DNA from 3 places in the Arthrobacter sp. zg-Y1116 genome. Region 1 is predicted to be linked to each of the others. Evidence: riboswitches for the same ligand, from Rfam matches in the RefSeq annotation. Region 1 holds a riboswitch; each other region holds the start of a gene.
The links. A riboswitch is a leader RNA that binds a small molecule or an ion and turns the genes downstream of it on or off. The one in region 1 is predicted to bind S-adenosylmethionine.

Region 1 (10,520 bases):
GGCGCTGACGGATTTGGCCAGCATCGGCGCAACCGGGGGCATCACTGGAAGGTCCATGTGCCCATTCTTATCCGATTGCGGCCGGTTCCCCCAGCCCTGCGGTGAAGGCCGTGAGCAGGTCGCGGCCCTGCTCCCAGTAGCCCACCCCGCTCTTTTCGTTGATGTGGGCGAGCTCGCCGGCGTTGATAACGGGCAGTTTCCAAGCCGCAGCGATGCTTTGGGCGGACGGCAGCGCACAGTACGGATCGCTCTCGCTGGCAATCAGGAGGCCGGGCACTGGCAGTTCCTGCATCCGCGGATTCCGGAACGTTTCCGCGGCCTGCGGAAACGAGGCGGCAACGGGATCCGGCGGGCTGACCAGGAACACTCCGCGGGCGCCGTCGGGGTTTCGATGCAGCCACTCCACCGCGGCCAGGCAGCCCAGGCTGTGGGCCACGAGGACCGTCTGCCCCTTCTGCGCGCCGGCGGCCCGGTCCAGCGCCGCCATCCAGTCCTGAAGCTCGGGTTCATCCCACGACGACGGCGCGATGCGGGTGACGTCCGGCAGCTCCGCTTCCCAGCGGCTCTGCCACTGCTCCGGCGGTGAGCCCTGATAGCCCGGGACCATGGTGATGTGCATGAGGGCTGTTTCCTTTCGCTGGTTCGGCGCAGGTGACCGGGAATACTGCCGACGCTTCCGGCGCTGGAGCTTTTATGAAGAAAATAGGATTCCTGTCCTTCGGACATTACCGGAATGCTGTGGGGTCGATGACTCCCAGTGCGCAGGACGCAATACTGCAGCAGATTGAGCTGACGGTCGCCGCCGAGGAAATCGGCGTCGACGGCGCGTATATGCGGGTGCACCACTTTGCCCCGCAGTTCTCCGCCCCCTTCCCCATGCTCGCCGCCATGGCCGCGCGGACCAGCAGGATCGAGCTGGGCACGGGAGTGATCGACATGCGCTACATGAATCCGCTGGCGATGGCAGAAGACGCCGCAGTGGCGGACCTGATCAGCGGCGGCAGGCTGCAGCTCGGCATCAGCCGGGGATCCCCCGAGCCCGCCCTGCGCGGTTATGAGTCCTTCGGCTACGTTCCCGGCCCGGATTCCTCCGACGCCGACATGGCCCGGCAGCACACCGAAGTGTTCCGTGCCGCCATTGCCGGCGCCGGAGTGGCGCAGGCCGATCCGGCCATGACCGGCAGCACCGGAGCCATGGCCATTGACCCGCTGTCCCCCGGACTGCCGGAGCGGATCTGGTGGGGGTCCGGGACCCGGGCCACCGCCAAGTGGACCGGTGAGCAGGGCATGAACCTGATGAGCTCCACGCTCCTGACCGAGGACACCGGGGTGCCGTTCGACCAGCTGCAGGCCGAGCAGATTGCGGTGTACCGGAAGGCCTGGGCCGACGCCGGACACCAGGGCACCCCGCGGGTGTCCGTCAGCCGCAGCATCATTCCGCTGGTGACCGGGCAGGACCGGCACTACTTCGGGCTGCGCGCGCAGGCCGAGGGCCGGGACCAGGTGGGCCACCTCGACGGCGGATTGGCCCGGTTCGGGAAGAGCTACATCGGTGAACCGGACGTCATTGCTGCCGAATTGGCCGCGGATGCTGCGGTGCAGGAAGCCGACACTGTCCTGGTGACCGTGCCGAACCAACTGGGCGTGGAGTACAACGCGCATTTGCTGGAGAGCATCGTCAAGCTTGTGGCGCCGGGGGCCGGCTGGCGGTAAGTCTCGTCTGGCCCGGGTCCGCCCGGTCCTCCGGGTCCAGCCGGGTCCGCCGGGTCCGCCGGGTCCTCCGGGTCCAGCCGGGTCCGCCGGGTCCGCCGGGTCCTCCGGGTCCGCCGGGTCCGCCGGGTCCTCCGGGTCCAGCCGGGTCCGCCGGGTCCGCCGGGTCCTCCGGGTCCAGCCGGGTCCGCCCCCTGCGGGGCTGGAACGGCGGCAACGAAATTCCCCGCTCGCAGAGCTCGCGGGAAATATTAAAGCCGCCTTCCTCCAGCCCCTCCGGTGGCGGCGCGTGGTGTCCAGCACCTTCCGGGGCGGGCTGGGCCCAGCTCCTCCGGTGGCGGTTGTAGGTGCCGGAGCGCCTTCCTCCAGGCCCTCCGGCCGCGGGCAGCGTCCCAACCAGGACGCGGCCTGCGTACATCTTCGACTGGGAGGGACGGGCGTCGCCCCCGAGGTCCTCGCGCCGACGGAAGGCGAGGTGCAGAACGTAGGCACCGGACGGCAGGCGAGGTGCAGAACGTAGGCACCGGACGGCAGGCGAGGTGCGGAACGTAGGCGCCGGACGGACCGGGTTAGGCGGCTTTAATAATCCTTGCGAGCTCTGCGAGCAGGGATTTTCGTTGCCGCCGTTCCGGTCCGCCCGGCGCACCCCCACACGACGCACGCCCACCCAGCGGCACCCTCTGAAACGGTCCACTGTCGAAATGTCAGTGGCCTCCGCTAGAGTAGTTTTCAGCTTCACGAGATGTGGCCTTCGCCCGGTTTACCGGGCACAAAAGCTCCGACTGGCCCCACACCAACCCCATTGTTCGGCGGGTGGTTCGGATGACGAAGCGGCCTGCGTCATTCGTCGCAGGCAAGGACAACCTGCAAAGGAACCCACTGTGAGCATCTCCAGTGTCAGCAAATCCGGTCTCAGCAACTGCAGCGGCTTCGCCCCCGGGCACAACATCCATTGGATCCACAGCCGCCGCCTCGAGGGCTGGGAACAGTGGTCGGACGTCGAAGTCACGGCGGATCCGCAGCTGGACCTCATCTACCTGGTGTCCGAAGGTACCCAGCACCTGATGTGGTTCCACAATGTTCCGGCCGTCGCCACCGCGCTCGCGGCCGCCGTCGATACCCCGCAGTGGTGCCAGCGCTATTCCACACTGATGGTGCCCGGCGGATTCGACTCGGATGCCCGGAGTTCTTTTTTCTACTTGGCCCGGCCGGAACGGGTGGTTCCATGCAACGGCTCCCTGGTTCGGGCCCCGGAAACTGAGCGGATCGAAAAGGCCGGCTCCTAGCCTTTTGCCCGGCTCCGGGATTCGTATGAATGCCGGAGCCGGGCAAGCGCGCTGAACTGAGCAGTCTCGAATACCCGTGGCCCGGAGCGGCCGCGAACCTACGCTGGGCGCCATGGCATACAACGTACAAATCTGTGTGGACTGCACCCATGCCCTCAACCAAGCGGATTGGTGGGCCGAAACCCTCAAATGGGCCAGGGAACCCACCGACCAGGAGGTCCTCCAATCCGCCCTGGACCAGGGCCTCGCCTCACCGACGGACGTAGTGGAACACCACGGCGTCCGGGTCTGGCGGGATGTCGCTGCCATTTGCCCGCCCGACCAGGTGGGCCGGCGCGGGCGGCTGCGCATCCTGTTCCAGACGGTGCCGGAACCCAAGACGGTCAAGGACCGGATCCACCTCGACGTGATTCTGGATGACATGGCCAAGGAGGAAGCACGCCCCAGGTTGGAACAGCGGGGAGCCACCTTCCTTTATGAAGCCAGCCAGGGGCCGCAATCCTGGTACACCATGGCCGACCCGGAAGGGAACGAATTCTGCATCGGTTGACGACGCCGGTACTCACCCTTGTAGAGAAGGCGGACGCTGGGACGCGGCAGCTACGCAGGCAGCAGCTACTGCTGCAACAGCTCCGGCGGCACGCTGTAGAGGAGGATGACGCCCAGCAGGTTCTTCGCGGCGTGCACACCGTAGGAAAGCATGAAGTTGTTTCCGGCCCAGACGTAGATGCCTACGAGGGTGGCGCCCATCGCCAGGTAGGGCATCAGCACCGGCAGGGTCAGGGATTCCTTGCCCACAATGTGGATGGAGGCGAATAACAGGACCGACAGGATGCAGCATCCCCAGAGGTTCCAGTACCGGCTGAGCTTGCCGATCAGCAGGTGGCGGAAAATGTACTCCTCGACAAAGGGCGCCAGCACCACCAGCAGCGGCACCACCAGCCACGGCGATACGGACCCCACAAATCCCTCGACGGCTTCCTGGTTCACCGCCGTTTCGACCTGCCCGCTCAGCAACGCCCCGATCATGGTGACAATGAGCATGACGAGGACGCCGGCCGGAATCAGGGACAGGGACAGCACCGGCCGGGTAGCCAGAATCTTCGTTTCCCGCACCACGTAGGGCCGGGCCGCGAGGAAAGCCAGGAGGCCTGCGACCCCGTAAAACGCCAGGTTCAGGACGTAGGCGGCTGCAACCGGATCCGGAACCAGCATCACCAGGACAGGCATAACGAGTCCAGGCGCAAAGCTCAGGACCAGCAGGAACACCACGTAGAAACCTGCTGCCACGGCGTCACGGCGGGTGAAACGGTAGGAAAGCCACGGAATGTGGGCCGCAGGTCGCCCCGGAGGGCCGGTCCGGTATTCGTTCGCTGTCATTACCTCAGGATATGGGCCGTTCCGCCGGGATACAGCCCTCGCTAGCTCAACTCCGCGATCACCGGCGGCATGGCCTCGAGCAGCTCCCGCGCCAGGAAGCTGAGCGGTCCCCGCGAGGCGGAGAGCCGGTCCCCGCTCACCGCGTGCAGATAGGTGCCCCAGCACGCTGCCTGTTCCGGCGTCGCACCGCGGGCAAGGAACCCGCCCACCGCACCGGCAAGGACATCCCCGGACCCGGAAGTTCCCAGGCCCGAGTTCCCGGCCGGCACTTCCCAGCTCCTTCCGTCAGGAGCGGTAATGACGTTGTGCGCGCTGACCACCGCCCGGTATTTCCGTGCCACCTCCAGGGAGGCTTTCGGCAGGTCCAGGGAGTCTTCGTCGGCATCCTCGTCCTCGAGGAGGCGCAGGATTTCAGCACCGTTCGGGGTCAGGACCAGCCGGCCGGCCAGGGTGTCGTAAAGTTCCGGCAGCCCGGGCAGCACTCCGAGGGCAAAGGCGTCCAGTACCACCTGTGTCTTTTCCCCGAGCAGCGGAACCACTGACCGCAGGAGCGCTGCGGCCTGCTCGGCGTCGTCCAGGCCGGGGCCGATCACTACTGCCGACGCCGTCGAAAGATCGGATTCGAGCCGCTTGCCGGCCGCCGCGCCGTCAATCCCGCCGTCTTCCTCCGGCAGTCCCACCACCCCGGATTCGGGGATGGCCACGGCGACGGCGATCGCCGCCGATTCCGCCAACCCCATGGTCAGGCGGCCGGCGCCGACCCGCAGTCCGGCAAGCCCGGTCAGCATCACCGCTCCCGGGGTGCTGCGCGCTCCGCCGATCACCAGCACGGTGCCGCGGTCCTCCTTGCCGGAGGCCTCGGTGGAAAGCCGCCAGCCTCGCAGCAGTGCGGGGGTAACAAGCTCAACGGGGGTGGATGTCATCGGTTTCTCCTGCATGTTCGGTTACCGGTGCTCCGCTGTCCTGCAGGTGGAGCACGCTGTTGAAGGTGTGTAGTTTCCAGGGCCCGGTGCCGGTGGGGCGCACCAGCCGGGTGACTGAGCCGTTCCGCACGCTGTTGGCGGCGGCGGTGTCCAGCAGTTCCTGCTCGCTCATCCGTTCCAGCACGTAGCGGATCAGCAGGATCACGGCGTCGTGGCAAACCACCGCCACACGCTTGCCGTCTTCCTCGTCGTCGAGGTCCCGGAACACCGACCGCAGCCGCAGCGCGACGTCGGCCCAGGACTCGCCGCCCGGCGGACGGTAGGCGAATTTCCCCAGCCAGGACCGGCGTTCGGCTTCCCCGGGGAAACGCGCCACGACGCCGGCGGAGGTCAGCAGATCCAGGATCCCGAGTTCCCGGTCCCGCAGGCGCTCATCAATCCGCATGCCACCGGTGAGGCCGGCCAGCCCCGCCAGTTCGGCCGTCTGCCTGGCCCGCAGGTAGGGCGAACACCAGACGGACTCGGGCAGCTCTTCGGCGGGAAGCCCGGCAATCCAGCGGCCAAGCGCTGCCGCCTGCTGCTCGCCGTCGGAGCTGAGCGGGACATCGGGGTCCCGCCAGGGAAGGTCGATACGTTCGGCGCCCTCGCGGCCTGCGCGGGTAGCGGCCACGTTGCCGGCGGATTCACCGTGGCGGACCAGAATCAGTTCAGTTGCACCCATGCTCCGACTCTACCCGCCGGTCCCCGGAGGCCAAGGGCTCAGGTACCGGAGCGGGTATCCACCTTGCCGCCGTTGCGCACCGTGAACGTCAGCAGCAGGGCGACGGCTGCAAAGGCCGCTAGCAGCATCAGGCCCACGAAATAGCTGCGGTTCGCCGGATCATAGGTTGCCCCCATGAGCAGCGGAGGGAAGTAGCCGCCGAGCCCGCCGGCGGCGGCAATAATCCCGCCGACGGTGCCCACGTCCTGCGCCGGAGCGGCACGGCCCACCCAGGCGAACACTCCGCCGGTGCCCAGCCCCAGGAACAAGGCCATCAGGATGAACGCCGTACCGTAGACCTCCTCCTCCTCCGGCCGGAGGGCAACAATAACGGCCAGGACTGCCGTGCCGGCAAAGGAAGCGAGCGTGACCAGTTTCGGCCCGACCTTGTCCGCGATGGTGCCGCCGATCGGCCGGGCGATGACGGCGGCCACGGCGAAGCCTGCGGTCCTGGTTCCTGCCGCGGTCGCATCGTAATCGTAGACATTGCCCAGATAGGTGGGCAGGTAGTTGGAGAACGCCACAAACGCACCGAACACCACGCCGTACAGGAAGCACAGCTGCCAGGTGACGCGCAGGGTGAAGGCGTGGGTGATCTTCGGCAGCACCGGTTCCGTGGGTCTTGACCAGGCCGGGGATTCGCGCAGGATCAGCCAGCTCAGCACTGCCATGGCCGCGACGACGACGGCGATGGTGATGTGGGTGCCCATGTAGCCGACGGCGGCCACCAGCCGCGGGGTGAAGAACGCCGACACGGCCGTCCCCACCATGCCGGCCCCGAACACCCCGGTGGCGAAGCCCTTCCGGCTGCGTTCGTACCAGGCGGAGCAGAAGGGGATGCCGATCGCGAAGACGGTCCCGGCGATGCCGAGGAAGAACGCGATGACCACCAGGAAGGGGAAGTTACCCTGCTGGCCGACGATTCCGGTGAGCAGTACCAGCGGCGCCGTCACTCCCAGGATCACGGTGAACATAACGCGGCCGCCGTAGCGGTCCGTCAGGGCGCCGACGGGGATCCGGGCCACCGAGCCGACCAGGATCGGCATGGCCACAAGGACCGAGGTTTGTCCGGCACCCAGGTCCATGTCTGCGGCGTAGCGGCTGGAGAGCGGTCCGATGATCGTCCAGGCCCAGAACCCCACTGTGGAGGCGATGGTTGCGACGATCAGGTTCCGCAGCTGGCCGGACCGGAGGTCTGCGCCTGCGGCCGGAGGAGAAGATGCTGTGGACATGGCTGCCTGCCTTCCGCCAGATGAACTCGGTTCCTAAGGTGTGCCCGGGCGGTCCCGGTCGGGGGTCCCCACGGGGTCCCAGCCGCCGCGCGGCGTCCTAGCCCCCGGAACCGGCCGCCGGCCCCGTGAGCGGTAGACGATGTAGGGCCGGAACAGGTAGTGCACGGGCGCGGTAAACGCATGGACCAGCCGGGTGAAGGGCCAGAGGGCAAAGAGCACCAGCCCGAAGACCGTATGGATCTTGAAGGACATGGAGGCAGCCGTCATTCCCGTGATGTCGGGCTGCAGGATGAAGATGGAGCGGAACCACGGCGCCACGGTGTCCCGGTAGTTGACGATGTTCGTGTCGAAAACGGAAAAGACCGTGGTCGCGAGTCCGGTCAGGATCGCAGCCAGGAGGAAGATGTACATCCCTTTGTCATTGCGGGTGGTGGCCATGAAGACCGGGCCGGTGGTCCGGCGTCGGTAAATCAACAGCACTATCCCCACCAGCGTGGCTACGCCCGCCAGGATGCCCACGCTCAGGGCAAAGAAATGGTAGGTGTCCTCGTTGAGCCCGATCGCATCCATCCAGGTTTTCGGAATCACCAATCCGACGAAATGCCCCACAATCACCGCCAGGATCCCGAAGTGGAAGAGCGGGGAAGCGATGCGCAGCAGCCGGGACTCGTAGAGCTGGGATGACCGGGTGGTCCAGCCGAACTGGTCATACCGGTACCGCCAGATGGAGCCGAGCACCAGGATGGCCAGCACCAGATAGGGCAGCACTCCCCAAAGCATGACGTCGTCCACACCCACCTGCACGTTCCCCGGCGGCGGCACGTCCAGCGGTGCGGGTACGGCAGTCATGGGTGGCTCCTTTCGCTCACCGGCAGCAGCCGGGAGCTGTACGGTTCCAGCCCCACGGTTTCGGTGGGCGGGCCGTAGCCCGCCGTACGCATCACGGCGGCCTGGGTCTCAGGTGACACACCGGGAAGGGTGGAGCAGACCAGGGTGAGGACGCCCTCGTAGGGCAGGTCGTCGTCCCGCAGGGCCAGCCGGAGCAGTTCCACTGACGGACGGTAGCGCTGCAGCAGTTCGTAACCGTCCTCCGGAGAAACCTTGGCGGCGAATTCCAGCACCAGGGGCAGGTAGTCCGGCAGCTCGGTGCCTTCCGGCAGCACACCGTGGGAGCGGTAGATCTCCTTGAAGGCGGCGAGTGCCTCGCCCCGGCGGCGGGTATCCCCGTCGGTCCAGTAGGTCAGGTGCAGGCTGTGCCGCTTGGACAGGTCGAATTCCTGCACATAGGCCGCCTGCACATCCGGCAGCGGCCGGGACGACAGCCAGGCGAAGAGCGGCTCCAGCTCCTCCGCCGGTGCCCCGGCTTCAGCCAGGGCCGCGCGGATTCCCGGGATCAGTTCCACCAGCTGCTCGTCCGGGTATTCGAGCAGCAGGGCAGCGGCCTGCCGGATCACCCGGCTGCGGCCCGGCCGGGCATCGGCGTAGGGCTCGGGCGCCAGGGTGCCCTTCCCGGGTTTGCCGAGCAGCTTCTCCAGCAGGCTCATTTATCAGCCCTGCCTTGATCCGAACCGGGCCCGTCGCCCTCAGCCTGGTCGTAGCCCGCGCCCATGCCCTCGCCGGCACCCTCATCGGGTGCGCCGCGGTTGTTGTTGGCCGGAAACAACCCCTGCGGAGAGCCCCGTCCATCCCAGTTGAGCAGGTTCACCCGCCCGCCCAGGTTGCCGTTGCCCGTCGGGTCCTCCCCGCGCTGCCGGGCCTGCAGGGCCTCGAAGTTCTCCACCGCCACGGGCATCGGCCGCCCGGAAGCCTCGCCGAAGACCCCTGTCTGCCCCATCCCGGGGCCGCCCTCCACATCCAGGGAACAGCCGATCTCCTCAAGGTTGTGCGCGTCCTCCGCGTGCGCGGCGGGAATCACGTACCGCTCCTCGTACTTCGCAATGGCCATCAGCCGGTACATCGCGACAATCTGCGCGCCGGTCATGCCGACGTCGGCCGCGATCCGCTCGTCAGGCTCATCACCCAGGGTGATGTTCCGCATGTAGGCGCGCATGGCGGCGAGTTTCCGCAGCACTGCGGTGACCAGGTCCGTGTCCCCTGCTGTGAACAGTTCGGCGAGGTATTCCACCGGAATCCGCAGGGCCTCGATGGCGCCGAAGAGATTCTCCGCCGCTTCGCCGTCGTGCCCCTGCTCCTTCAACACGTCCACGATCGGGGACAGCGGCGGCACGTACCAGACCATCGGCATCGTGCGGTATTCGGGGTGCAGCGGCAGCGCCACCCGCATTTCCTTGGCCAGGGCGTAGACCGGCGAGCGCCGCGCGGCGTCCAGCCAGTCCTCCGGGATGCCTTCGGCCCGGGCGCCGGCAATGACCTCCGGATCATTGGGGTCCATCATCAGGTCCAGCTGCGCCTCGTAGAGGTCCTGCTCGTTGGGCACGGACGCGGCTTCGGTGACCCGGTCGGCGTCGTACAGGAAGATCCCGATGTACCGCAGCCGGCCCACACACGTTTCGGCGCAGACCGTGGGGATGCCCACCTCGATGCGCGGATAGCAGAACGTGCACTTCTCCGCCTTGCCGGAGCGGTGGTTGAAGTACATCTTCTTGTACGGGCAGCCGGTGATGCACTGCCGCCAGCCCCGGCAGCGGTCCTGGTCCACCAGCACAATGCCGTCCTCTTCGCGTTTGTAGATTGCGCCCGATGGGCAGGAAGCCATGCAGGAGGGATTCAGGCAGTGCTCGCAGATCCTCGGCAGATAGAACATGAAGGTGGAATCGAATTCCAGCTTCACCTTCTCCTCCGCGTCCCGGCGCATTTTCTCCAGCACCGGGTCCTGCCCGCCGGTGCGCTCGGACCCGCCCAGGTCATCGTCCCAGTTGGCCGACCAGGTGATTTTCATGTCCTTGCCGGTGATCAGGGACTTGGGCTTGGCCACGGGAAAGTCGTTGCCGGCCGGTGCGTTGATCAGGTTTTCGTAGTCGTAGGTCCAGGGCTCGTAGTAGTCGTTCAGCTCCGGCTGGACCGGGCTGGCAAAGATGCCGAAGAGCTTGGCCAGCCTCCCGCCGGCTTTGAGCTTTAGCCTGCCGCGGTTGTTCAGCTCCCAGCCGCCCTTCCACCGCTCCTGGTCTTCGTACCTGCGCGGATACCCCTGCCCGGGCCGGGTTTCCACGTTGTTGAACCACACGTACTCGGTGCCGGCCCGGTTGGTCCAGGCCTGTTTGCAGGTCAC
Region 2 (10,520 bases), 650 kb from region 1:
TCCGCCGGCGCGGAACCCGCGCGACCAGCGGCTCAGCCCCGGAGGATCCTCCGGCGGCAGCGCAGCCGCAGTCGCCGCCGGATTGATTCCCTTTGCGCCGGGCACCGACGGCGGCGGCTCGGTACGCATCCCTGCGGCGGCCACCGGACTGGTGGGCCTGAAGCCCAACCGCGGGCGGATCCCGGCCGGCTCAGGGCAGCAGGACCTGGGGCAGTTCGTGGTGGCCGGCCCGCTGGCCCGGAATGCAGCGGATGCGGCACTGCTGCTGGATGCGATGGTCGACGAACCCAATTACCGCGCCACCAGCGCGGCCCCCGCCGCCGGAACCTTCCTCGAGGCCGCACTGCGGGCCGAGGGCAGGTTCCGGATCGGGATCAGCACCCGTTCACCCTTCGAATCCGGATTGGAGATCCGGCTTGATCCCGAGGCGGTACAGGCGCTCGACGCCGGTATCGCGGCCCTGACCGGCGCCGGCCACGACCTGCTGGACACGGACCTGGTTTATGACGAACGGTATCCGGACGCGTTCCAGGTGGTGTGGACGGCCGGGCTGGCCACCGCCGTCCTGGCACCGGGCGGGGAAGAACGGCTGACCGACCTGGCCGCCGTCATGCGTCAGCGCGCCCTTCAGCGCAGTGCCGCGGACCTGGTGTCCGCCGTCGAGGTCCTCCGCGCCTTCGAGGCCGAGACCATCCGGCAGTACAGCGCCTACGACATGATCCTGACGCCTACCCTGGCAATGCCGCCGCGGCCCCTCGGCTGGTACGCCAGCGGCGACGCCGGCGCCGGTGACCGGGCGGACGAGGATTACGCGAGGCAATGCCGGTACTCCCCCTTCACCTCCATGGTGAATGTCTGCGGGCTTCCCGCGATTACCCTGCCGGTGCTGGATACCGCGGACGGACTGCCCATGGGGATCCAGCTGATCGGGCGGCCCGGTGCGGAAGCGGATCTGCTGGCCGTGGCGGCCCAACTGGGCTATTGACCTAGAAGAGCCCTGCCAGCAGCCGGTCTGATTCCCGCTGTCCCTCGACATCGAAGGCGCCGCCGGTAACGAGCAGCTCGTCCGCACCGGAGGAAGCCACCAGGTCCTCGAGCCTGCCGTGCACCTGTTCCGGTGTCCCGTAGACAGAGGTCTCGAGGGTGGCGCGGACCAGGTCCTGCTGCCGTCCGGACAGTTCGGCGGCGCGGTGAGCTGCCGACAGGGCGGGGAACACCCCCTTGGTCCGGGAATCGGCCAGGGCATGTGCCTCGGGCAGCAGCAGTTCCCGTGCCTCTTCTTCACTCCCGGCCGCGGCGATGTTGACTGCCGCCAGCACGTAGGGCCGGGGAAAACGGTCCGAGGGGCGGAAGGAGGAGCGGTACCGCTCCAGTGCACCTGTCTGCCCGGCACTGTTCTGCCGGAACAGCGCCGGGCCGCCCAGGACGACGCCGAGGCCGGCGCGTGCTGCTATGTCCACTCCCGCTCCGGTGGCAAGCACAAACACCGGGGTCCGGCCGCGGTCCTGCGGGCGGGCGGTGATCGGCGCGGTGCCGTCGAGATAAGCGAGCAGTTCCGCCAACTGCCCTTCGAATTCCTCCGCCTCGGCCGGTCCTGCCCGCAGTGCCTTCCGCACCGCCGGAGTGAAACCGAGGGAACGGCCCAGGCCAAGATCAATCCGGCCGGGATACAGGGCCTGCAGCGTCGCCGCCTGCTCGGCCACGACCAGCGGCTGGTGGTTCGGCAGCATCACGCCGCCGGAGCCGATCCGGATGCTGTTGGTGCGTGCCGCCAGGGCGGCCATCAGGACGGCGGGTGCCGAGCCGGCAATTCCGGCCACGGCATGGTGCTCGGCAACCCAAAAGCGCCTGTAGCCCAGCCGGTCTGCCGATTCGGCGCGTTCAAGCACTGCATTAAACGCCTCCGGCTCGGGAAACCCTTCGCGGGAGTTGGCACGGTCAAGGATCGAGACGGGAACGCTGAGGCTTGGCATACCCATGCCAACCCCCTGCCTGCTTAGGGAATTCCGTCGCAGACGTGCAAATCCGCGCGTCATGCAGGCAGGTATGCATGTAACGCTGGCAAAATCATCCTTTTTTCATGTGACCTTCGACATAGCTCACCGGGAAAGCTGCCTAGTCTCCGGCGGATTCTTTCAGTTCGGCCTGCTTGACCCCCGGGAGGGAGTGGGAATATTAACCTCGTGAGCCATACCCCCAGTACCTCAGGCGTACAAGAAGCGCGTAAAACCTTCTTCGGCCATCCCCGGATGTTGGCCAACCTCTTCAGCGTTGAGCTGTGGGAGCGATTCTCCTTCTACGGCATGCAGGGCATCCTGCTGTACTACATGTACTACAGCACCACCGACGGCGGCCTCGGCATCGACGAAGCCATTGCCGTCTCCCTGGTCGGCGCCTACGGCGGTGGCGTGTACCTTTCCACCATCGTCGGTGCCTGGCTCGCCGACCGCGTGTTCGGCTCGGAGCGGGTGCTGTTCTACTCCGCCGCGATCGTGGTCCTCGGCCACATTTCCCTGGCTGTGCTCCCCGGTTCCGTGGGACTGGCCGCCGGCCTGATCCTGATTGCCCTGGGTTCCGGCGGCGTCAAGGCCAACGCGACCTCCCTGGTGGGCACCCTGTACGAGGAGAAGGACGAACGACGCGACGCCGGTTTCTCCCTCTTCTACATGGGCATCAACCTCGGCGCCCTCGTCGGCCCGCTCCTGACCGGCCTCCTCCAGGTCCGCCTTGGCTTCCACTACGGCTTCGGCCTGGCCGCTATCGGCATGGCCATCGGCCTGGTCCAGTACGGCATGACCCGCAAGTACCTGCCCAAGGCAGCCCACGAGGTCACCAACCCGCTGCCGCGCAAGAAGTACCTCCCCATGGGCATCGTCGTTGCCGCAGTCGTGGTCATCGTCGCCCTGGCCGCCGCCTTCGGCCTGCTCAAGGCGGAGAACCTGGCAGTGGTCATGGCCACGGTCGCCATCCTGGCCTCCATCGCGTACTTCATCATCATCCTGCGCAGTCCGAAGGTGGACAGGCTAGAACGCCGGCGTGTTTACTCCTTCATGCCGCTGTTCATCGCCAGTGCCGCTTTCTGGGCGCTGTTCCAGCAGCAGTTCACCGTGGTGGCCCTGTACGCCGACACCTCCCTGGACCGGCACATCTTCGGGTGGGAAATGCCGCCGAGCTGGGTCCAGTCGATCAACCCGATCTTCATCATCATCTTCGCTGCAGTGTTTGCCGCCGTCTGGACCAAGCTGGGCGACCGCCAGCCGTCCTCACCGCTGAAGTTCGCCCTGGGCCTGGCAGTGATGGGCCTGGCGTTCCTGGCCTTCATTCCGTTCTCCGGCGGCGGCGCCAACAGCACCCCGCTGCTGGCGATCGTCGGCATCCTGCTCCTGTTCACGTTCGCGGAGCTGTTCATCTCCCCGATTGGCCTGTCCGTGGCAACCAAGCTGGCTCCGGAAATCTTCCGGACCCAGATGGTGGCCCTGTTCTTCCTGTCCGTCTCCCTGGGCACCACCCTGGCAGGCTGGCTGGCACAGTTCTACGATCCCGCAACTGAGGTCAGCTACTTCACCTTCAGCGGCGTCACCGCAATCATCCTGGGCATCGCCCTGGCTGTCGCGACACCGTCGATCAAGAAGCTCATGGGCGGCGTGCGCTAGCAGGCAGGCACCAAGCGTTTCACTAAGGACGGCGGCACCGGAACTTTCCGGTGCCGCCGTCCTTTTTGCCGTCCCGTCACATGCTTGGCTGCATCCCTGCGGCGTGGTTAGGATGGGTCCCAGCTTCAGGAGACACGGCCGCCAAGCTCCGACTTGGCCGTGCACCAACCCCATGCTTCACGGGTGGTTCGGATGACGAAGCGGCCTGCACCGCCCCTTGGGCATCCGGTGCGGGCAAGAGCACCGATTCCTTAAGGATCACTGCCATGCGCAAAAGCACTGACCGTATTTTGACCACGCACGCCGGTTCGCTCCCCCGGACCCCTGAACTGATTGCCGCGAACGCGGCCCGGGAAACCGACCCCGCGGATACGGAAGGCTACGCCGAACTGCTGCAGGCCGCCGTCGCCGACCTCGTGCGCCGCCAGCGCCAGGCGGGTATCGATATCCCCAACGACGGCGAATACGGGCATGCGATGTCCGCGGACGTCGACTACGGGGCCTGGTGGTCCTACTCGTTTGCCCGGCTTGGCGGCCTGAGCGTTGCCGAGACGGGGATCTGGAACATGGAACCGCACCGCTCCGAGCCCGGAAACGTTGTCCTCACCAGTTTCGGGGACCGCCGCGACCGGCAGCGCTTCGCCGATGCCTACACCGACCCAACCTCCGGCATCACCACCGGGGCGCAGAAGGTCTTTCCCAAGGTCACGGGTCCCGTGGAATACACGGGGTACGACGCCGTGGCCGGCGACATTGCCAACCTCAAGTCCGGTCTGGCCGAGGCAGGTTTGTCCGAGGGTTTCCTCGCCTCACTCTCCCCCGGCTCCTGTTCGCGGATTGCCAACGAGTACTACGCGACGGAGGAGGAGTTCATCTACGCCTGCGCGGATGCCATGCGGGAGGAATACCTTGCCATCGTGGACGCCGGGCTGATCGTCCAGATCGATGATCCGTCCATTGCCGAGAACTGGGACCAGATCAACCCCGAGCCTTCGGTGGCCGACTACCTCAAGTTCACGCAGATCCGCGTCGAGGCCCTGAACTATGCCCTGCGCGGCCTGCCCGAGGAACAGGTCCGATTCCACCTGTGCTGGGGTTCCTGGCACGGGCCGCACACTACGGACATCGAGTTCCGCCACCTGGTGGACACCCTGCTGCAGATTAACGCCGGCGGCTACAGCTTCGAGGCAGGCAACGTCCGGCATGAGCACGAATGGCGGGTCTGGGAGGATACCAAGCTGCCGGAGGGGAAGGTCCTCATTCCCGGCGTGGTCTCCCATGCCACCAACGTGGTGGAACATCCGGAACTGGTGGCGGACCGGATTGAACGGTTCGCCCGGCTGGTGGGGCGCGAGAACGTCATTGCGTCCACCGACTGCGGGCTGGGCGGCCGGGTGCATCCGCAGATCGCGGCGGCCAAGCTGGAGACGCTCGGAGAAGGTGCCCGGCTGGCCAGCGCCCGGCTCTGGTAGGCGGGCCACCGACCTGCGTGAGGGTGCGGCGGGCGGGACCGGCGTCCCGCCTCACCCGTGCCCGGGGCCTTAGCCGTCCAGTCCGGCGCTGACCAGCGCCAGCATGCCGCTTGCTGCCGCCAGGGCACCCAGTGCACAGACGGAATTGAACGCCTCCGCTCCGGCCTGCCGCCGGTCCCGCCCGAAGAGGATCCCCGCCGCGGCCCAGGCGGCCGCGAAGGCCAACGCCGGCATCGGTCCGCTGGCAAAACCCGCGGCGGTTTCCGCCCAGGCCGGCAGTGCGAACGCCGAGCGCTGCGTCCAGAAAAACCAGAACACCGGTGCGGCGCACAGGTAGAGCACGTTGAAGAAAACCATCATGGCCCGGGCGCCGCGGCGCAGGCCGCCGTGCGGCAGTGCGCCCTGCGGCGGCACGGAACTACTCGACGTGGCCATCAGCTTCCTTCCCCCGCCGCACCCGCGGCTTCGGCTAGAAGCATACGGGTGCCCCTGCGTTTCTACGTGCACGGCGTGTCTGCCGCCGACTGCGTTTCTTTGGCATGCTTAGGGGTATGTCTAATCGTGCCGGCCAACGCGCCGAACCTTCCGACCTTGTAGATCTCACCGCACTCTTGGACGCCTATTACGACGTCGTACCGGATCCGTCCAACGTTGCCCAGCGCGTGGCCTTCGGCACCTCCGGGCACCGCGGTTCCTCCCTCAACGGCGCCTTCAATGAGCAGCACATCGCGGCCATCACCCAGGCCATCGTGGAATACCGCACCTCGGCGGGCATCACCGGGCCGCTGTTCATGGGCAAGGACACGCATGCCCTGTCCGAACCGGCGCAGAACACCGCCTTGGAAGTGCTGGCCGCCAACGGCGTCAATGTGCAGATCGACGCACGCAACGGATTCACCCCCACCCCGGCCGTGAGCCATGCCATCCTGGTGCACAATTCCACGCGCACGGACCAGGCTGACGGCATTGTGGTCACCCCGTCGCACAATCCTCCGGCGGACGGCGGCTTCAAGTACAACCCGCCCACGGGCGGACCCGCCGGATCGGACATCACCAACTGGATTGCCGACCGCGCCAACCAGCTGCTGGAGAACGGCCTGGACGGGGTCCGGCGCATCCCGCTGGGCGAAGCACGCCTGGCCGATTCGGTGGGCACCTATGACTTCCTGGCGCATTACGTGGAAGACCTGCCCGCGGTGCTGAACCTGGATGCCATCCGGAGCGCCGGCCTCCACATCGGCGCCGATCCCCTCGGCGGCGCCTCGGTGGACTACTGGGGCGCCATCGCGGAACGGCACTCACTGAACCTCACCGTGGTCAATCCCAACGTGGACCCGCAGTGGGCCTTCATGACCCTGGACTGGGACGAGAAGATCCGCATGGACTGCTCCTCGCCGTTCGCCATGGCGTCGCTGATTTCCCGGGCCGGGGATTACGACATTGCCACGGGCAACGACGCCGACGCCGACCGGCACGGCATTGTCACCCCGGATGCGGGACTGATGAACCCGAACCACTTCCTGGCAACCGCGATTGACTACCTGTACCGCAACCGCTCCGGCTGGAGCGCAGACGCCATGGTGGGCAAGACCCTGGTCTCCTCCTCCATGATCGACCGCGTTACCGCAGACCTGGGGCGGGTCCTCATGGAGGTACCGGTGGGCTTCAAGTGGTTCGTGCCGGGCCTGCTCTCCGGCGAAACCGCGTTCGGCGGCGAGGAATCCGCCGGTGCGTCCTTCCTCCGGCTCGACGGAAGCCCCTGGAGCACTGACAAGGACGGCATCCTGCTGGCCCTGCTGGCCTCGGAAATGACGGCCGTCACCGGCAAGACCCCGTCCCAGCGGTACCGCGAACTGACCAACCAGTTCGGCGATCCCGAATATGCGCGCGTGGACGCACCCGCCACCCGCGAGCAGAAGGCCGCGCTGGCCAAGCTCTCGCCGTCGGACGTTACCGCCACCACCCTGGCCGGTGAGGAAATCACCGCGCGCCTGACCGAGGCACCTGGCAACGGCGCGCCCATCGGCGGCCTGAAGGTGACCACGGAAAACGCGTGGTTCGCCGCGCGCCCCTCGGGCACGGAAGACGTCTACAAGATCTACGCCGAGTCCTTCAAGGGCGAGGAACACCTGCACCAGGTCCAGGCCGAGGCCAAGGCCATCGTGGACGGCGTGATTTCCTAGCTTCCGCCGTAAACGGGCCGTAAAAAACAGAAGGGGTGCACCTGCCGGTGCACCCCTTCTTCCCGTTCTGCAGCCGGTTACAGCAGCCGGCGCAGGAGCCGCTTCTTCAGCCCCGTGTAGGGCGGGTACGCGAACCGGAGGGTGTCCAGCAGCGTGCCCTTGGTGAAGACCGGCCGCAGCTGGCTGAACGTGTCGAAGGTGTATTTCCCGTGGTACGCGCCGGTGCCGCTGGCACCTGCACCGCCGAAGGGCAGGCCGGGTACGGCCAACTGGACGGTGCTGGCGTTGTGGTTGATGCTGCCGGCCCGGACCCCCTCCTCGAACGTCTTCCGTGCCGCCGCAGAGTTGCTGTACAAATAGGCGGCCAGCGGAACCGGACGGGAATTAATGAATTTCATTGCCTCCGCCAGGTCCCGGACCTCGATGATCGGCAGGACGGGGCCGAAGATTTCCTCCTGCATCACGGGTGAATCCGGGGCCACGTCGGTGAGGATGGTCGGTTCCAGGTACAGGCTTCCGCGGTCGCTGCGCCCGCCGGCCAGGACCGTGCCGCTGTCCAGCAGCCCGACCAGCCGTTCCCAGTGCTGTTCGTTGACAATCCGGCCCAGGTCCTTGCTCCGGGACGGATCCTTGCCGAACTGCTCCGCGACCGCCCGCACCAGGTGCTTCTTCAGCGCAGGTGCCGCCTCTTTCGTCACGAGGACATAGTCCGGGGCCACGCAGGTCTGGCCGGCGTTAAGCAGTTTCCCGAAGACCAGGCGGCGCGCGACGGCGGCCCAGTTGCCGTCCAGCACCACGGCCGGAGATTTCCCGCCCAGCTCCAGGGTGACCGGGGTCAGGTGTTCGGCGGCGGCCTGCAGGACAATCCTGCCCACGCGCTCCCCGCCCGTGAAGAAGATCGAGTCGAACCGTTCCTTCAGCAGGGCGGTGCTGGCTTCCTGCCCGCCCTCGACCACGGCGACGGCTTCCGGGTCCACATAGCGCGGCAGCAGCTCCGCCAGCACGGCCGACGTCGCCGGGGCCAGTTCGCTGGGTTTGAGGACTGCCGCGTTGCCGGCGGCGAGGGCACCGACCAGCGGCGCCAGGACCAGCTGCACGGGATAGTTCCAGGGACCGATGATCAGCACCACGCCCAGCGGCCGTGGTTCGGTCCGGGCCGACGCCGGCTGCAGGCCCAGGGGGACGGAAACCCGCCGGCTGCGGGCCCAGTTCTCCAGATGCTTCAGTGCGTGTTCGGCCTCCGCCCGCACCAGGGAAAGTTCGGTGACGTAGCTTTCGAGCGGATTCTTGCCCAGGTCCGCTGCCAGGGCGTCCGCCAGCTCCTGTTCCCGCTCGTGGAACAGCCGGACCAGGCCTTCGAGCTGCTGCCGGCGCCAGGCGAGCGGCCGGGTGCGGCCGGAGTCATAGGTTTCCCGCACCTTGGCCAGCACCGAGGGAACTGCTGCGGGGGAACCAGCGGGGTCGGTGGCGGAATCGCGGATGGATTCAGAGAACGCGGAGACCATCTCGCTCATGCCTGGGTGCTTTCCTTGAGGGACGTTTCGTCAGCGGGAGCCGCCGGTTTCCGGCCGGTGAAGTGGTCCATGGACTGGTAGACCTTGAAGACGCGGCCGGCAACCACGTCCCAGGCCGGTTGGGGCAGCACATTGCGCAGGGCGCTGCCCAGGGCCACCGTCCAGGGCAGCTGGATCCGTGCCTTGCCGGCAAGGAGCGCCTCCCACGCCTTGTCCACCACGTATTCCGGTTCCATCAGCGGAGTCATCAGCGGCCCCCTGGCCCCTTCGAACATGCCGGTCTTGATGTAACTGGGGATCAGGGTGGTTACTGCAACGTGGCCGTTGCCGGATTCGGTGAGTTCCAGGCGCATCGAGTCGCTCCAACCGATGACTGCCCATTTCGAAGCCGTGTAGACACTCATTTTCGGAACGGACAGTGTGCCGGAGGCGGAGGCTACGTTCAGGATGCGGGCCGGGGTGCGCCGCTCGATCATGCCGGGCAGGAACGCGCGGGTCACCTGCATGGGGGCGAGGGTGTTGACCTGCATAACGGCGTCGATATCCGCTTCCGGCTCGTGTTCCCAGAAGTACTTGCCGCGCACAATCCCGGCGTTGTTGACCAGGATGTCCGGTACGCCTACCTCCCGGATGACCTGGTCGGCCGTGGCCGTGATGTCCGGCAGGGAGGCAACGTCCACCGCGTAGGGGTGGATTGCCGACGCGCCCAGTTCCCGCAGCTGCGCGGCGGTGACCTCCAGGGCCTCGGCGTTGAGGTCCCACAGCACCACTGCTGCCGCGCCGTCATGCACGGCCCGCTCGGCGTAGAGCCGGCCCATGCCCATGGCTGCGCCGGTGATGAGAACTACGCGTCCTGCAACTGAAATGCCCATGCTGCTCCATCGTCCAATCGGTTTGTGATCAAGGTCCCGCCCTGCACCTTGCATTCTTCCTATGCAACGTAGCATCCCGGTTCGCCGGGACGGCTAGAATTTGGCCTAGACACCCCCTTTCTCCGGAAGGCACCACCATGAGCAGATTCGGTATGGACTGGACCCTCCACGGAGACGGCAAAACCATCCGGCCGGGCAGCTACGTTGCTCCCGAGGAACGCCTGAGCTGGCCGCGGACCATCAGCATCGGCTCCCAGCACGTGGTGGCCATGTTCGGCGCCACCTTCCTGGTGCCGCTCCTGACCGGCTTTCCGCCGGCCACCACCCTGCTGTTCTCCGGCATCGGAACCATCCTGTTCCTGATCATCACCGCCGGACGGGTCCCCAGCTATCTGGGCTCCAGCTTTGCCTTCATTGCTCCGATCGGAGCTGCCACCAACCAGCACGGTCCCGGCGGAGCCCTGGGCGGCATCATCATGGCGGGCTTTGCCCTGTTCCTGGTCGGACTCGCCGCGCAGCTTGCCGGCACCCGCTGGATCCAGGTCCTGATGCCGCCGGTGGTCACCGGCACCATAGTGGCCCTGATCGGCCTCAACCTGGCCGGTTCGGCGCGGGACAACTTCGAGCGAGGGCCGCTCACGGCCACCGTCACCGTGGTGGTAATCCTGCTGACCACGGTCCTGTTCAAGGGATTCCTGGGCCGGCTGTCGATCCTGGTTGGCGTGGTGGCCGGCTACGTCACGGCCATGCTGCAGGGCGAGGTGGATTTCCAGGCTATCGGCGATGCCGCCTGGATCGGGCTGCCCGAATTCACCGCCCCCACCTT
Region 3 (10,520 bases), on a different contig from region 1:
GTTCCCGGAACCGTCGCAACGTGCCTGCCCGCCTGCGACCTGTCCACCCGGGCACCCCTGGCTCCGGCACGGAAACTGTTGGACGCCGGGGTGCAGGTGGCATTGGCTTCCAACTGCAACCCGGGAACGTCCTTCACCAGCTCCATGGCTTTCTGCGTGGCCACCGCCGTGCTCCAGATGGGACTGACCGTGCAGGAAGCCGTCCGGGCCGCCACTTACGGCGGCGCCCTGGCACTGCGGGTGCACACCGGGTCCGACCGGGACGGTGCCCGGGCTGTCGGCTCGCTCGCCGTCGGACACCGTGCCGACCTGCAGCTGCTCAACGCGCCCTCAGCTGCCCATCTGGCGTATCGGCCCGGCATGCCGCTGACCGGCATGGTGTTTCGAGCCGGGGTGCCGGTGCGCCGCTGAGCGGGGCCGCGGGGCATGGTCCAGGTTCGATACGAGAGTCGGTAAGCCCGCCTCCTGCATGCCGATGTGTCCGGCACAATGGTGTCCATGCGCGCTGCCTTCCCCTCCGCCCCCGCCGAATCCCTGGATCCGCGGGCCCGCCGGATGCTGGTGTTCGAAATCCTGATTGTGCTGGGGCTTTCGCTCGGCAGGTCCGGGGTCTATGCCGTCGTCGAACTCATTGAGAAAGCCACCCAGGCACCGTTGGGCGACCAGACCACCACCTTGAATCCCGTCCTTGATGATCGGCCGTACTTCGACCTGGTGTACCAGCTGCTGGGGATCTTCTTCTCCCTGCTGCCCGTGGCGCTGGTCCTGTTCCTGCTGACCGAACCCGGGAAATCCGCGTTCCGCCGGATCGGGTTCACGTTTGCCCGGCCGCTTCGCGACTTTGCGTTGGGGGTGGCTCTGGCAGCGGTCATCGGTATCGGGACGCTTGGCGTTTACGCCGCCGGACGGGCACTGGGCATCACCACCGCCATTGTTCCGGCAGCCCTGGACACCTACTGGTGGACGCTGCCGGTGCTGATCCTCTCTGCCATGCGGCATGCCGTGCTCGAGGAAGTCATTGTGGTGGGCTATCTGTTCCTGCGGCTGCGGCAACTGGGCTGGGGGACGCCGGCGATCATCCTCACCAGCGCCCTGATCCGGGCCAGCTACCACCTCTACCAGGGGATCGGCCCAGGCATCGGGAACTTCCTGATGGGCCTGCTCTTCGGCTACGTCTACACCAGGACGCGGCGGGTGATGCCGCTGGTGATTGCGCATGCGCTGGTGGACATTGCCGGGTTTGTCGGGTTCGCCTTGTTCGGTTCTGCCATCGGGATCGGCGACTAGGCGGGCACCGCGACTCCGCCGGCACATAGGATGGCCCGGTGACACTGATGACCCGCTGGGGTGCAGCCCTGGACCCCGAATCCGTCCTGCCGGAATACCCCCGACCCCAGCTGGCCCGCGACAGCTACCTCAATCTCAACGGCTACTGGCAGTACGCCATCACCGGCGCCCGCCGGGAGCAGCCGCCACGGGACGGGGACTGGGACGGGGACATCCTGGTGCCGTTCTCACCAGAGGCGCCGCTCTCCGGCGTGAACCGGCACCTCCAGCCGCAGCAGCTGCTCTGGTACCGGCGGACCGTGACCCTGCCGGAGGGCTTTGCGGGGGAGCGGGTACTGCTGCACTTCGGCGCCGTGGACTCCAGCTGCCGGGTCAAGGTCAACGGCATTCCCGTGGGCGGGCATGACGGCGGCTACCTGCCGTTCTCCCTGGACATCACCGACGCGCTGGCTGCGGGTCCGGACGGCGGTTCCCCCGGGGCCGAGCACGAAATCGTGGTCCGGGTCCGGGACCTGAGCAACACCGGCTCCGCCAGCCGCGGCAAGCAGACCCTGGACCGCGGCGGCATCTGGTACACCGCACAGTCCGGGATCTGGCAGACGGTCTGGCTGGAAGCGGTGCCGCAGGCGAGCATCACCCGCCTGGTCCTCGTGCCGGACCTGGACTCGGTGACCGCCACGGTGCTGGTCGACGACGTCCGGTCCGCCCCGGACAGCACTGGCCTGCAGGCGGAAGTCACCGTAACCGCGGGCGGGCAGCAGGTGGCGGCCGCCGTCGTCGTTCCCGGAAACCCGGTGCGGATCCCGATTCCGGATCCGCACCTCTGGACCCCGGAGGACCCGTTCCTGTACGACGTCGCCGTGCGGCTGCTCACCGCCGGGAGGGAAACCGACCGCGTGCGCAGCTACACGGCGCTGCGGACCGTCGGCACGGGGCCCGACGACGCCGGGCATCTGCGGCTGCTGCTGAACGGGCGGCCGTATTTCCACGCGGGCCTGCTGGACCAGGGGTACTGGCCGGACGGGCTGTACACCGCGCCGTCGGACGAGGCCCTGGCCTCCGACATCCGTGCGGCGAAGGACCTGGGCTTCAACATGCTGCGCAAGCACATCAAGATCGAGCCGCTGCGCTGGTACTACCATGCCGACCGGCTCGGCATCCTCGTCTGGCAGGACCTGGTCAACGGCGGCACGTCCTACAAGCACGCCGTGGTCACTGCCCCCGCGGTGGGTGCGGCGCACCGGGCCGACGGCGACTATGCCGCCTTCGGGCGTGCCGACGAGCAGGGCAGGGAACAGTTCCTGGCCGAACTGCACGGCACGGTGGAGCTGCTGGGCAACAGCCCGTCGATCGTGGTGTGGGTGCCGTTCAATGAAGGGTGGGGCCAGTTCGATGCCAATGCCGTCGCCGACCTACTGCGGGGCCTGGATCCGACCCGGACCATCGACCATGCCAGCGGCTGGCATGACCAGGGCGGGGGAGACCTCAAGAGCGTGCACGTCTACTTTGTGCCGTTCCGGATGCGGAAGGGCTGGCTGGCTGGGTCCCGTGCAGTGGTGCTGTCCGAATACGGCGGGTACAGCCTGCGCATCCCCGGGCACACCTTCAACGACAAGGAGTTCGGCTACCGGCGGTTCCGGTCCCGGCGTGCCCTGGCCCGCGCCTACGAGCGGCTGCACCGGCGGCAGATTGAACCTGCGGTGGCCCGGGGGCTTGCCGCCACGGTCTACACCCAGCTCACCGACGTCGAGGACGAGGTCAACGGCCTGTTGACCTATGACCGCAGGGTGGTGAAGCTCGACGCCGAGCTGGTGCGGGGACTCAATGCGAGGCTTCGCCGGGCTGCCGGGGGCTGACCCGTGCTGCTTGCCTTCGGGATCCGCTCAGTCCCTGCACTTTGTCCGGATCCCCGCAGATTGTCCGGATCCCCGCACCGCGCGGAGCAGGGATTGCCACAAACCGCAGGGATCTGGACAACCCGGAGGGAATCAGCGGCGCCGGGAACGGGGGAGACCAGCGCGGACCAAGCGCTGTACCAAGGACTCAGGGTGCTGGGGCTCTCTTGAGATGTCGTCCCAGGACCAGCGTATAAAACTGACCCCCGTTGCGCGGATGGCATCTTCGCGCCGTTTCTCCTGACGCAGTGTGTCCCACGAAGGGGCAAGGGCTGCATCGCCCCGACCGTATTTCACCGCGCCGTCGAACTCCCCGACGAGCCTCTGCTCGCGCCAATAAAAGTCGACCCGATAGCGGCCGGCGGAGGTGTTGAATTGTTGCTGGAGTTCGGGCGGAAGGAAGCGGTGCCTGTGAATGGCGGCCCGGGAATAGGACTCGCCCGCCGACTCGGAGCGTGGATCGGCGAAGTCGATCACCTGTCGAGCCCGCAGCCGCTTTACCTGGCCGGGCAGGCTCCCGGATAACTCCAACAGGTGGTTCTTTCCCAAAGAAGGAAGACCCAGGACGGGATCGGGCCGGAGCACGTGGTCCATGGCGGGAACCGCGTGCTCGAAAGGGAGATAGGCAGCCATGTCTAGAACGGTCTGGGCCCGGGACGTCAGGGGCACCTCTTCCAAGGCAGTGATCGGTTCGAGCAACTGGCGCTCCACCCATCGGAGTCCGCCGCGACGCTGGCCGTGAGTGGGAGGCACGGCCAACAGCAGCACCTCGGCAGAGTGTCCGATCACCGGCAGCCCCCACATGACCGCAGCAGATTGCTGGATAAGGATGCGCTGACCGTGTCCCTGTTCCACAGCAGCCCGAATCCGGACGCGTTGCTGTTCCCACGGGGAAAGATGCTGCCACTCATCCGTCTGCATGTAGACACCTGTACGGAGGCGGATCAGCTGGCCGGCCCGGCAGCTCGAGGCTAAGGAACGGCGGTCAGTACCGTGGGCTTCAGCATCGGCTGTAAAGATGAGCTCCGGATCCATGGGCTCAAAGATGGATGGGTAACAGCGGACCCGCGAGGGTAATCCTCCCTATTGTGGACAACCCTCTGGTACCTCGGCCTGGAGAAGCCCTGCGGTTTGTCGCGATCCCTGCGGTTTGTGACAATTCCTGCGCCGCGCGGTGCAGGAATCCGGACAGACCGCAGGGATCCGGACAAGCTGCGGGGACAGGCTGCGGGGATCCGGACATACCGTAGGGATCCGGACAGGCTGCGGGGACAGGCTGCGGGGATCCGGACATGCCGCAGGGGTCCGGACAGGCTGCGGGGACAGGCCGTGGGGATCCGGACATGCCGCAGGGGTCCGGACAGGCTGCGGGGACAGGCCGCGGGGATCCGGACATACCGCAGGGATCCGGACAGGCTGCGGGGACAGGCTGCGGGGACATACCGCAGGGACCCGGACGCAGCGCAGGGATCCGGACACGCGGACAGACCGCGAGGATCCGGCAGGGAAACCCCGAACCGGCAGGAAAAACCCGATCCGGCAGGAAAACCCCGAACCGGCAGCAGAAACCCAGTGCTAGATCTCGACAGGACCGTTCGCCGTGTCGAAGGTGACGGACATGATGCCCGGTGTACCCGCCGGAGCAATCCACGTGACATCCACGTTCTCCAGCGGCTTCTCCACGGGATGGCCCAGCCAGTCGGTGACGCGTGCAGCGGAGCCGGCAATGGTCAGGGACTTCAGCTTCACCGAACCGGGCATCCCGGGAATGGCGTTGGAGGGGTGCAGCTCGTCGGTGCCGTCGTCCCAGCGGAGCAGATAGGGAACCTGCGGATCGGCAATCAATCCGTTGATGCCGATCTGCCGCCAGGTCAGCTCCTGGCCGTCGGGGAACTTGCGGTTGCCCGGCACGGAGGCCCGGCCGAGGCGTTCCTCGAAGGGGGAGAGATCGTCAACGGCAACACACCAGCCCATCCATCCGCCGCCGCATTCGGAGCGCTGGCGCACGGCCTGGCCGAACGGCGCCTTGTCCGACGCCGGGTGGTTCAGGACCTCCACCACCTCGACGTACTGGTTGTTGGCCAGGGGCAGGATCATATTGCGGGTACCGAATCGGGGGTGGACGCCACCCTTCACGTAATCGGCGCCGAGAGCAGCAGCAATCCTCTCGGTGGTGGCCAAAAGACCGTCGGGTTCACAGGCATAAGAAACATGGTCCAAGCGCATGCGGCCCATTGTGGCACGTTGTGATACGCGTCTCGACCAAGGGAAGCCTAAGTGCGGAATGTTCCCGGCCGCAGCTCGGAATTACGGCGAAAAAGCGCCGATATTTCACGGTGCGTCATAGAGGTTGCGCGACGGCGGCATATCGGTTTCCATGGGTGCAGGTCATGAGTGCCAGCAGATAGCCCCGGCTTGCTGGCCGGCAACCCTCCAACCGCGGTGGGGTGCCCCGGGTGAAGACCTGGCCGTACGCCAAACGGGCGTCCGGCAAGCGCGGGTCCCACGACCCCACCGGACATCCGGCGTACCCGGATGCACACCGGCGGCGTTGTGCGGCCCCTGGTTTGAGGGAGCATCATGAGTGCAGATTGGTCATTTGAAACCCGCCAGATCCACGTAGGCCAGGAGCCCGACGCCGTCACCGGTGCCCGAGCCCTGCCGATCTACCAGACCACGTCCTTCGTTTTTCCGAGTGCAGAGGCCGCCGCGAACCGGTTTGCCCTGGCCGAACTGGAACCGATCTACACCCGGATCGGCAACCCCACCCAGGAAGCGGTGGAAAACCGGATCGCTTCCCTTGAGGGCGGCGTCGGCGCCCTGCTGCTCGCGTCCGGGCAGGCGGCCGAAACCTTCGCGCTGCTGAACCTGGCGCAGGCCGGTGACCATGTGGTCGCCAGCCCCAGCCTCTACGGCGGCACCTACAACCTGCTCAAGCACACCCTGAAGCGGTTCGGCATTGAAACCACCTTCGTGCAGGACCCGGACAACCTGGACCACTGGCGCGATGCCGTCCGGCCCAATACCAAGGCCTTCTTCGGCGAGGTGGTCTCCAACCCCCGGCAGGATGTCCTGGACCTGGAAGGCATCAGCGCCGTGGCCCATGAGGCGGGCGTGCCGCTGATCGTGGACAACACGCTGTCGACGCCGTACCTCATCCGTCCGATCGAATGGGGAGCCGACATTGTGGTCCACTCGGCCACGAAGTACCTCGGCGGGCATGGGACGGCCATTGCCGGCGTCATCGTCGATTCGGGCAACTTTGACTTCGCCGCGGACCCGGAGAAGTTCCCCGGGTTCAACACCCCGGACGAAAGCTACAACGGGCTCGTCTACGCCCGGGACCTGGGCGTCAACGGGGCCCTCGGAGCGAACCTGGCCTTCATCCTGAAGGCGAGGGTGCAGCTGCTGCGGGACCTCGGGTCCGCGGTGTCGCCGTTCAACGCGTTCCTGATTGCCCAGGGACTGGAAACGCTGAGCCTGCGGGTGGAGCGGCACGTATCCAACGCCGTCGCCGTAGCGAACTGGCTCGAAGGCCACGACGACGTCGTGTCGGTTGCGTATGCGGGCCTGGAGTCCAGCCCGTGGTTTGCGCGCGGCCGCAAATACGGGCCGCGCGGCACCGGCGCCATTGTCTCCTTCGAGATCGAGGGCGGCGTCGACGCCGGCAAGCGCTTTGTGGACGGACTGGAGCTGCACTCGCACGTGGCCAATGTTGGAGACGTCCGTTCCCTGGTGATCCACCCGGCGTCGACGACCCACAGCCAACTGGGGGCCGAAGCGCAGCTGGCCGCAGGGGTCAGCCCGGGGCTGGTCCGACTCTCGGTGGGCATCGAGCACATCGACGACATCCTCGCGGACCTTGACGCGGGGTTCCGGGCCGCCAAGGGAGCATAGCGACTGTGTCCCGGCACCCGGCACCCCGGCACGAGCCGCTGACGGTGCCCCCGCTGCAGCACCCCGCCGATGGGGTGCTGCAGTACGCCTCCATCGGCGGACTGGAGCTGGAAACCGGCGGGTACCTGCCCGACGTCGTCCTGGCCTACGAGACGTGGGGGCAGCTGGACCCGGACGCCGGCAACGCCGTGCTGATTCCGCATGCGCTGACCGGCAGCACCCACGTAGCCCGCGGGAGCAGCACCGAACCGGGCTGGTGGGACGAGCTTGTGGGCCCGGGCCGGACCGTGGACACTAACCGGTACTTCGTGGTCTCGGTCAACATGCTGGGCGGGTGCTACGGCTCCACCGGGCCTGCCTCGACGGACCCGGACGGATTGGCCTGGGGCTCACGGTTTCCGTTCGTCACCATCCGGGATTCGGTCCGGGCGGAGGCCCGGCTGGCGGACCGGCTCGGCATTGCCCGGTGGCATGCCGTGCTGGGCGGCTCGCTCGGGGGAGCTCGGGCGCTGGAATGGGCGGTGACCGAACCGGACCGGGTGCTGCACTGCGGGGTAATCGCAGCCACCGCAGCCAGCACGGCCGAGCAGATCGCGTTTGCCCAGGCGCAGCTGGCCGCTATCCGGCTGGATCCGGATTTCAACGGCGGGGACTATTACAACGGCATTCCTCCGCTGGCCGGGCTCGGCCTGGCCCGCCGCATTGCGCACATTACCTACCGGTCCGAACCGGAACTGGAATACCGGTTCGGGCGCAGTTCCCAGGCTTCCGAGGACCCCTTCGGTGCCGCCTCCCCGGCCGGAAGGGGCCGGTACTCCGTGGAGAGCTACCTGGACCACCAGGCCCGGAAGCTGGCCGACCGGTTCGATGCCAACAGCTACCTGGTGCTCACCGAAGCCCTGGTCAGCCACGACGTCGCCCGGGGCCGGGGAACCCTGCGCGCGGCGCTCGCAGGCACGACGGCGGACTTCTTCATTGCCGCGGTGGAATCGGACCGGCTCTACTTTCCCCAGCAGTCGGCGGATCTGGCAGCGGCCCTGCCCCGGGGAACGCAGGTCCATCTCATTCGGGCGCCCATCGGGCATGACGGGTTCCTGACCAGCGTCCGGGAGATTTCCGGTGCCTTGAAGCGGGAGGTGTTCGGGCAGGACGCTTAGGCGTCCGGGGCCTCCATCAGCCAGAACGCTGCTCCGGTGGGGTCGGCCAGCTGGACCATCCGGCCGAAGTCGGAATCCTCGGGCACACTCAGCACCGATCCGCCCAGCTGCTCCGCCTGCTCGGCCGCGGCGTCGATATCGGCATGGCCGAAGTAGATCTCCCAGTGTGAGGGGATGTCCTCCGGCAGTTCAGCGGCGGCATCCATCACCCCGGCCACCGGGCGGCCGTTGCTCTGCAGCGTGGTGTAGCGGAACTCATCCGTGTCTGAGAGGACCTCCGTTTCCCAGCCGAACACGTTCCGGTAAAACGCCAGGGCCGCCGGATAGTCATTGGTCATGAGCTCGTACCAGACCGGTGCCCGGGTCTCATCGATCCGCGCGAATCCCCGGTGGGTGTCCGGCTGCCAGACACCGATGGCCGCTCCGGTGGGGTCGCCGAGCACCGCCGCCGTGCCCTGGTCCAGGGCACGCGCCGGGTCCAGCATCACCTGTCCTCCGGCGGCGGCAGCGGAACCGGCTGTGGCGCCGGCGTCGTCGGAGGCAAGGTACACGGTCCAGAAATCCGGGAACGTGTTCTCCGGCGGTTTCTGCATCATGCCGGCCACCACGTCTCCGTTGTGCCGGAAGTGGAGGTAATGTCCGGATTCCCTGCCCAGGTCCACGGCGTCCCAGCCGAGCAGCCCGGCGTAGAACTCCCGGGCCCGGGCAGGATCGGAGGAGGCCAGATCCGCCCAGCAGGGGGAACCGGCAGGGAAACGTTCGGGTGCAGCAGGCATGGCGGGCCCTTTTCCGGAGGAACGGCAGGGGATATCCGCAGTTATACCAACCCCGTTCGGCGGACAACAGGGGCCTACCCCTTGCCCGCCGCGGCAATTCGTGGGAGAACATTCCCCATGGCAGATCGGATCTCGCTTTCCGGCCGGGCGCAGTGCTCCCCGGAGGTTCTCTGGCACGTGCTCGTTGATAACCGGGCGTCCTGGTGGCCGGACATGGACTTCGCCGCGCATCCGGGAGCGCCCCTGAAGGAACGGTGGAGCGAGGACGGAGTGGAGCACACCGCCACCGGTACGGTCCTGGCCGTCGCCCCCGGCCGGCTGCTTTCCTTCCGCTGGACCGCACCCGAATGGGGTGCCCATACGGTGGTCAGTTTCGAACTGACCGACGAAATAGATGCCACGGCGGTAGCGGTGACTGAGAGCGGCTTTGCGGCGCTCGACGCCGGTGTGGGCGCCGAACTCTCCGCAGCCCACCGGGAAGGCTGGGCCTTCCACCTGGCGAACCTCATTGAGCAGGCCGAAAAAACCGACCAGGCGCAGCAGGCGGGCGGTTCCTGAAAAACAGGTCTAGTCAGCTGATCCCTGCGGCATCCGCTGCCCGAACATCGGGCCGGCCTCGGGACGCTTGGCGGAGATCCCGTCTCCCGAGGACTGGTGCCGCACCCGGCGGACCACCCACGGGAACAGGAATTCACGGGCCCAGACCATGTCCTCGGAGCGGGCCGTCCGCCAGTTCTTTGCCGGCAGCGGCTTGGTCTCCAGGGGCTGCAGCGAATGCGGCACCTGCAGGGTATCCAGCACCATCGCGGCAATGGTGTGGTGTCCCAGCGGGGAGAAATGCAGGCGGTCCGGAGCCCACATCTGCGGATCATTCAACTCGCGGAGCGCCCACATGTCGGCAATGACGGCGCCGTGCCGCTTGGCTACGGTCCGCAGGTTTTCGTTGTAGACCGCCGCCCGGCCCCGGACACTGCCCAGCACAGGGGTACTCCCGAGATCCGGGCCGGTGAACAGGACCACGCCGGCGCCTGATCCGCGCAGCCGGGCCACGGCACCGTCCATGCGTTCGGCGAGCCGGTCCGGATCGCCGCCGGGACGGATCACGTCGTTGCCGCCTGCGCAGATGGTGACCAGGTCCGGCTTCAGGGCGAGGGCCGGCTCCAGCTGCTCGTCAATGATCTGGTTCAGCAGCCGTCCCCGGATGGCGAGGTTCGCGTAGGAAAAGTCGGGCTGGCCCAAAGCCAGTTCCTCCGCCACCCGGTCCGCCCAGCCGCGGTTGCCGCCCGGACTGTCCGGATTGGGATCGCCGATACCCTCGGTGAAGGAATCGCCCATGGCCACGAACCGGGACCACAGGTGCAGCGGCTGCTGCTCCTGCCGGGATTCGGGGGCGGAAACGGCTTCGGGCAAGGAATTTGTACTCACCGGTCAATACTTGCAAACCGACCCTTGGCTACGCGACCGTAGGTTGTAAATACCGGCATGCCAGAATAAAAGCATGACGAAAT

Region 2: another riboswitch for S-adenosylmethionine. It lies ahead of NNX34_RS05985 (cobalamin-independent methionine synthase II family protein); the one in region 1 lies ahead of NNX34_RS02790 (hypothetical protein).
Region 3: another riboswitch for S-adenosylmethionine. It lies ahead of NNX34_RS14020 (bifunctional o-acetylhomoserine/o-acetylserine sulfhydrylase); the one in region 1 lies ahead of NNX34_RS02790 (hypothetical protein).

What each region holds. Positions count from the first base shown of each region.
Region 1 is NZ_JANFLR010000001.1:601,900-612,419, forward strand. It holds gene NNX34_RS02775 (ATP-dependent DNA ligase) at 1-57, opposite strand, end outside; gene NNX34_RS02780 (alpha/beta hydrolase) at 68-619, opposite strand; gene NNX34_RS02785 (LLM class flavin-dependent oxidoreductase) at 694-1,713, shown strand; SAM riboswitch class IV at 2,444-2,576, shown strand; gene NNX34_RS02790 (hypothetical protein) at 2,592-2,996, shown strand; gene NNX34_RS02795 (VOC family protein) at 3,109-3,546, shown strand; gene NNX34_RS02800 (CPBP family intramembrane glutamic endopeptidase) at 3,612-4,376, opposite strand; gene NNX34_RS02805 (NAD(P)H-hydrate dehydratase) at 4,418-5,299, opposite strand; gene NNX34_RS02810 (histidine phosphatase family protein) at 5,280-6,020, opposite strand; gene NNX34_RS02815 (MFS transporter) at 6,059-7,291, opposite strand; gene narI (respiratory nitrate reductase subunit gamma) at 7,325-8,140, opposite strand; gene narJ (nitrate reductase molybdenum cofactor assembly chaperone) at 8,137-8,835, opposite strand; gene narH (nitrate reductase subunit beta) at 8,832-10,520, opposite strand, start outside.
Region 2 is NZ_JANFLR010000001.1:1,256,826-1,267,345, reverse strand. It holds gene NNX34_RS06000 (amidase) at 1-985, shown strand, start outside; gene NNX34_RS05995 (MsnO8 family LLM class oxidoreductase) at 987-1,979, opposite strand; gene NNX34_RS05990 (peptide MFS transporter) at 2,250-3,653, shown strand; SAM riboswitch class IV at 3,777-3,900, shown strand; gene NNX34_RS05985 (cobalamin-independent methionine synthase II family protein) at 3,920-5,125, shown strand; gene NNX34_RS05980 (hypothetical protein) at 5,195-5,560, opposite strand; gene pgm (phosphoglucomutase (alpha-D-glucose-1,6-bisphosphate-dependent)) at 5,677-7,308, shown strand; gene NNX34_RS05970 (aldehyde dehydrogenase family protein) at 7,386-8,822, opposite strand; gene NNX34_RS05965 (SDR family NAD(P)-dependent oxidoreductase) at 8,819-9,694, opposite strand; gene NNX34_RS05960 (uracil-xanthine permease family protein) at 9,832-10,520, shown strand, end outside.
Region 3 is NZ_JANFLR010000004.1:570,436-580,955, forward strand. It holds gene hutI (imidazolonepropionase) at 1-411, shown strand, start outside; gene NNX34_RS14000 (CPBP family intramembrane glutamic endopeptidase) at 499-1,287, shown strand; gene NNX34_RS14005 (glycoside hydrolase family 2 protein) at 1,335-3,143, shown strand; gene NNX34_RS14010 (endonuclease domain-containing protein) at 3,276-4,103, opposite strand; gene NNX34_RS14015 (VOC family protein) at 4,758-5,408, opposite strand; SAM riboswitch class IV at 5,569-5,685, shown strand; gene NNX34_RS14020 (bifunctional o-acetylhomoserine/o-acetylserine sulfhydrylase) at 5,763-7,079, shown strand; gene NNX34_RS14025 (homoserine O-acetyltransferase) at 7,118-8,236, shown strand; gene NNX34_RS14030 (VOC family protein) at 8,233-9,012, opposite strand; gene NNX34_RS14035 (SRPBCC domain-containing protein) at 9,130-9,570, shown strand; gene NNX34_RS14040 (SGNH/GDSL hydrolase family protein) at 9,580-10,422, opposite strand; gene NNX34_RS14045 (alpha/beta hydrolase) at 10,511-10,520, shown strand, end outside.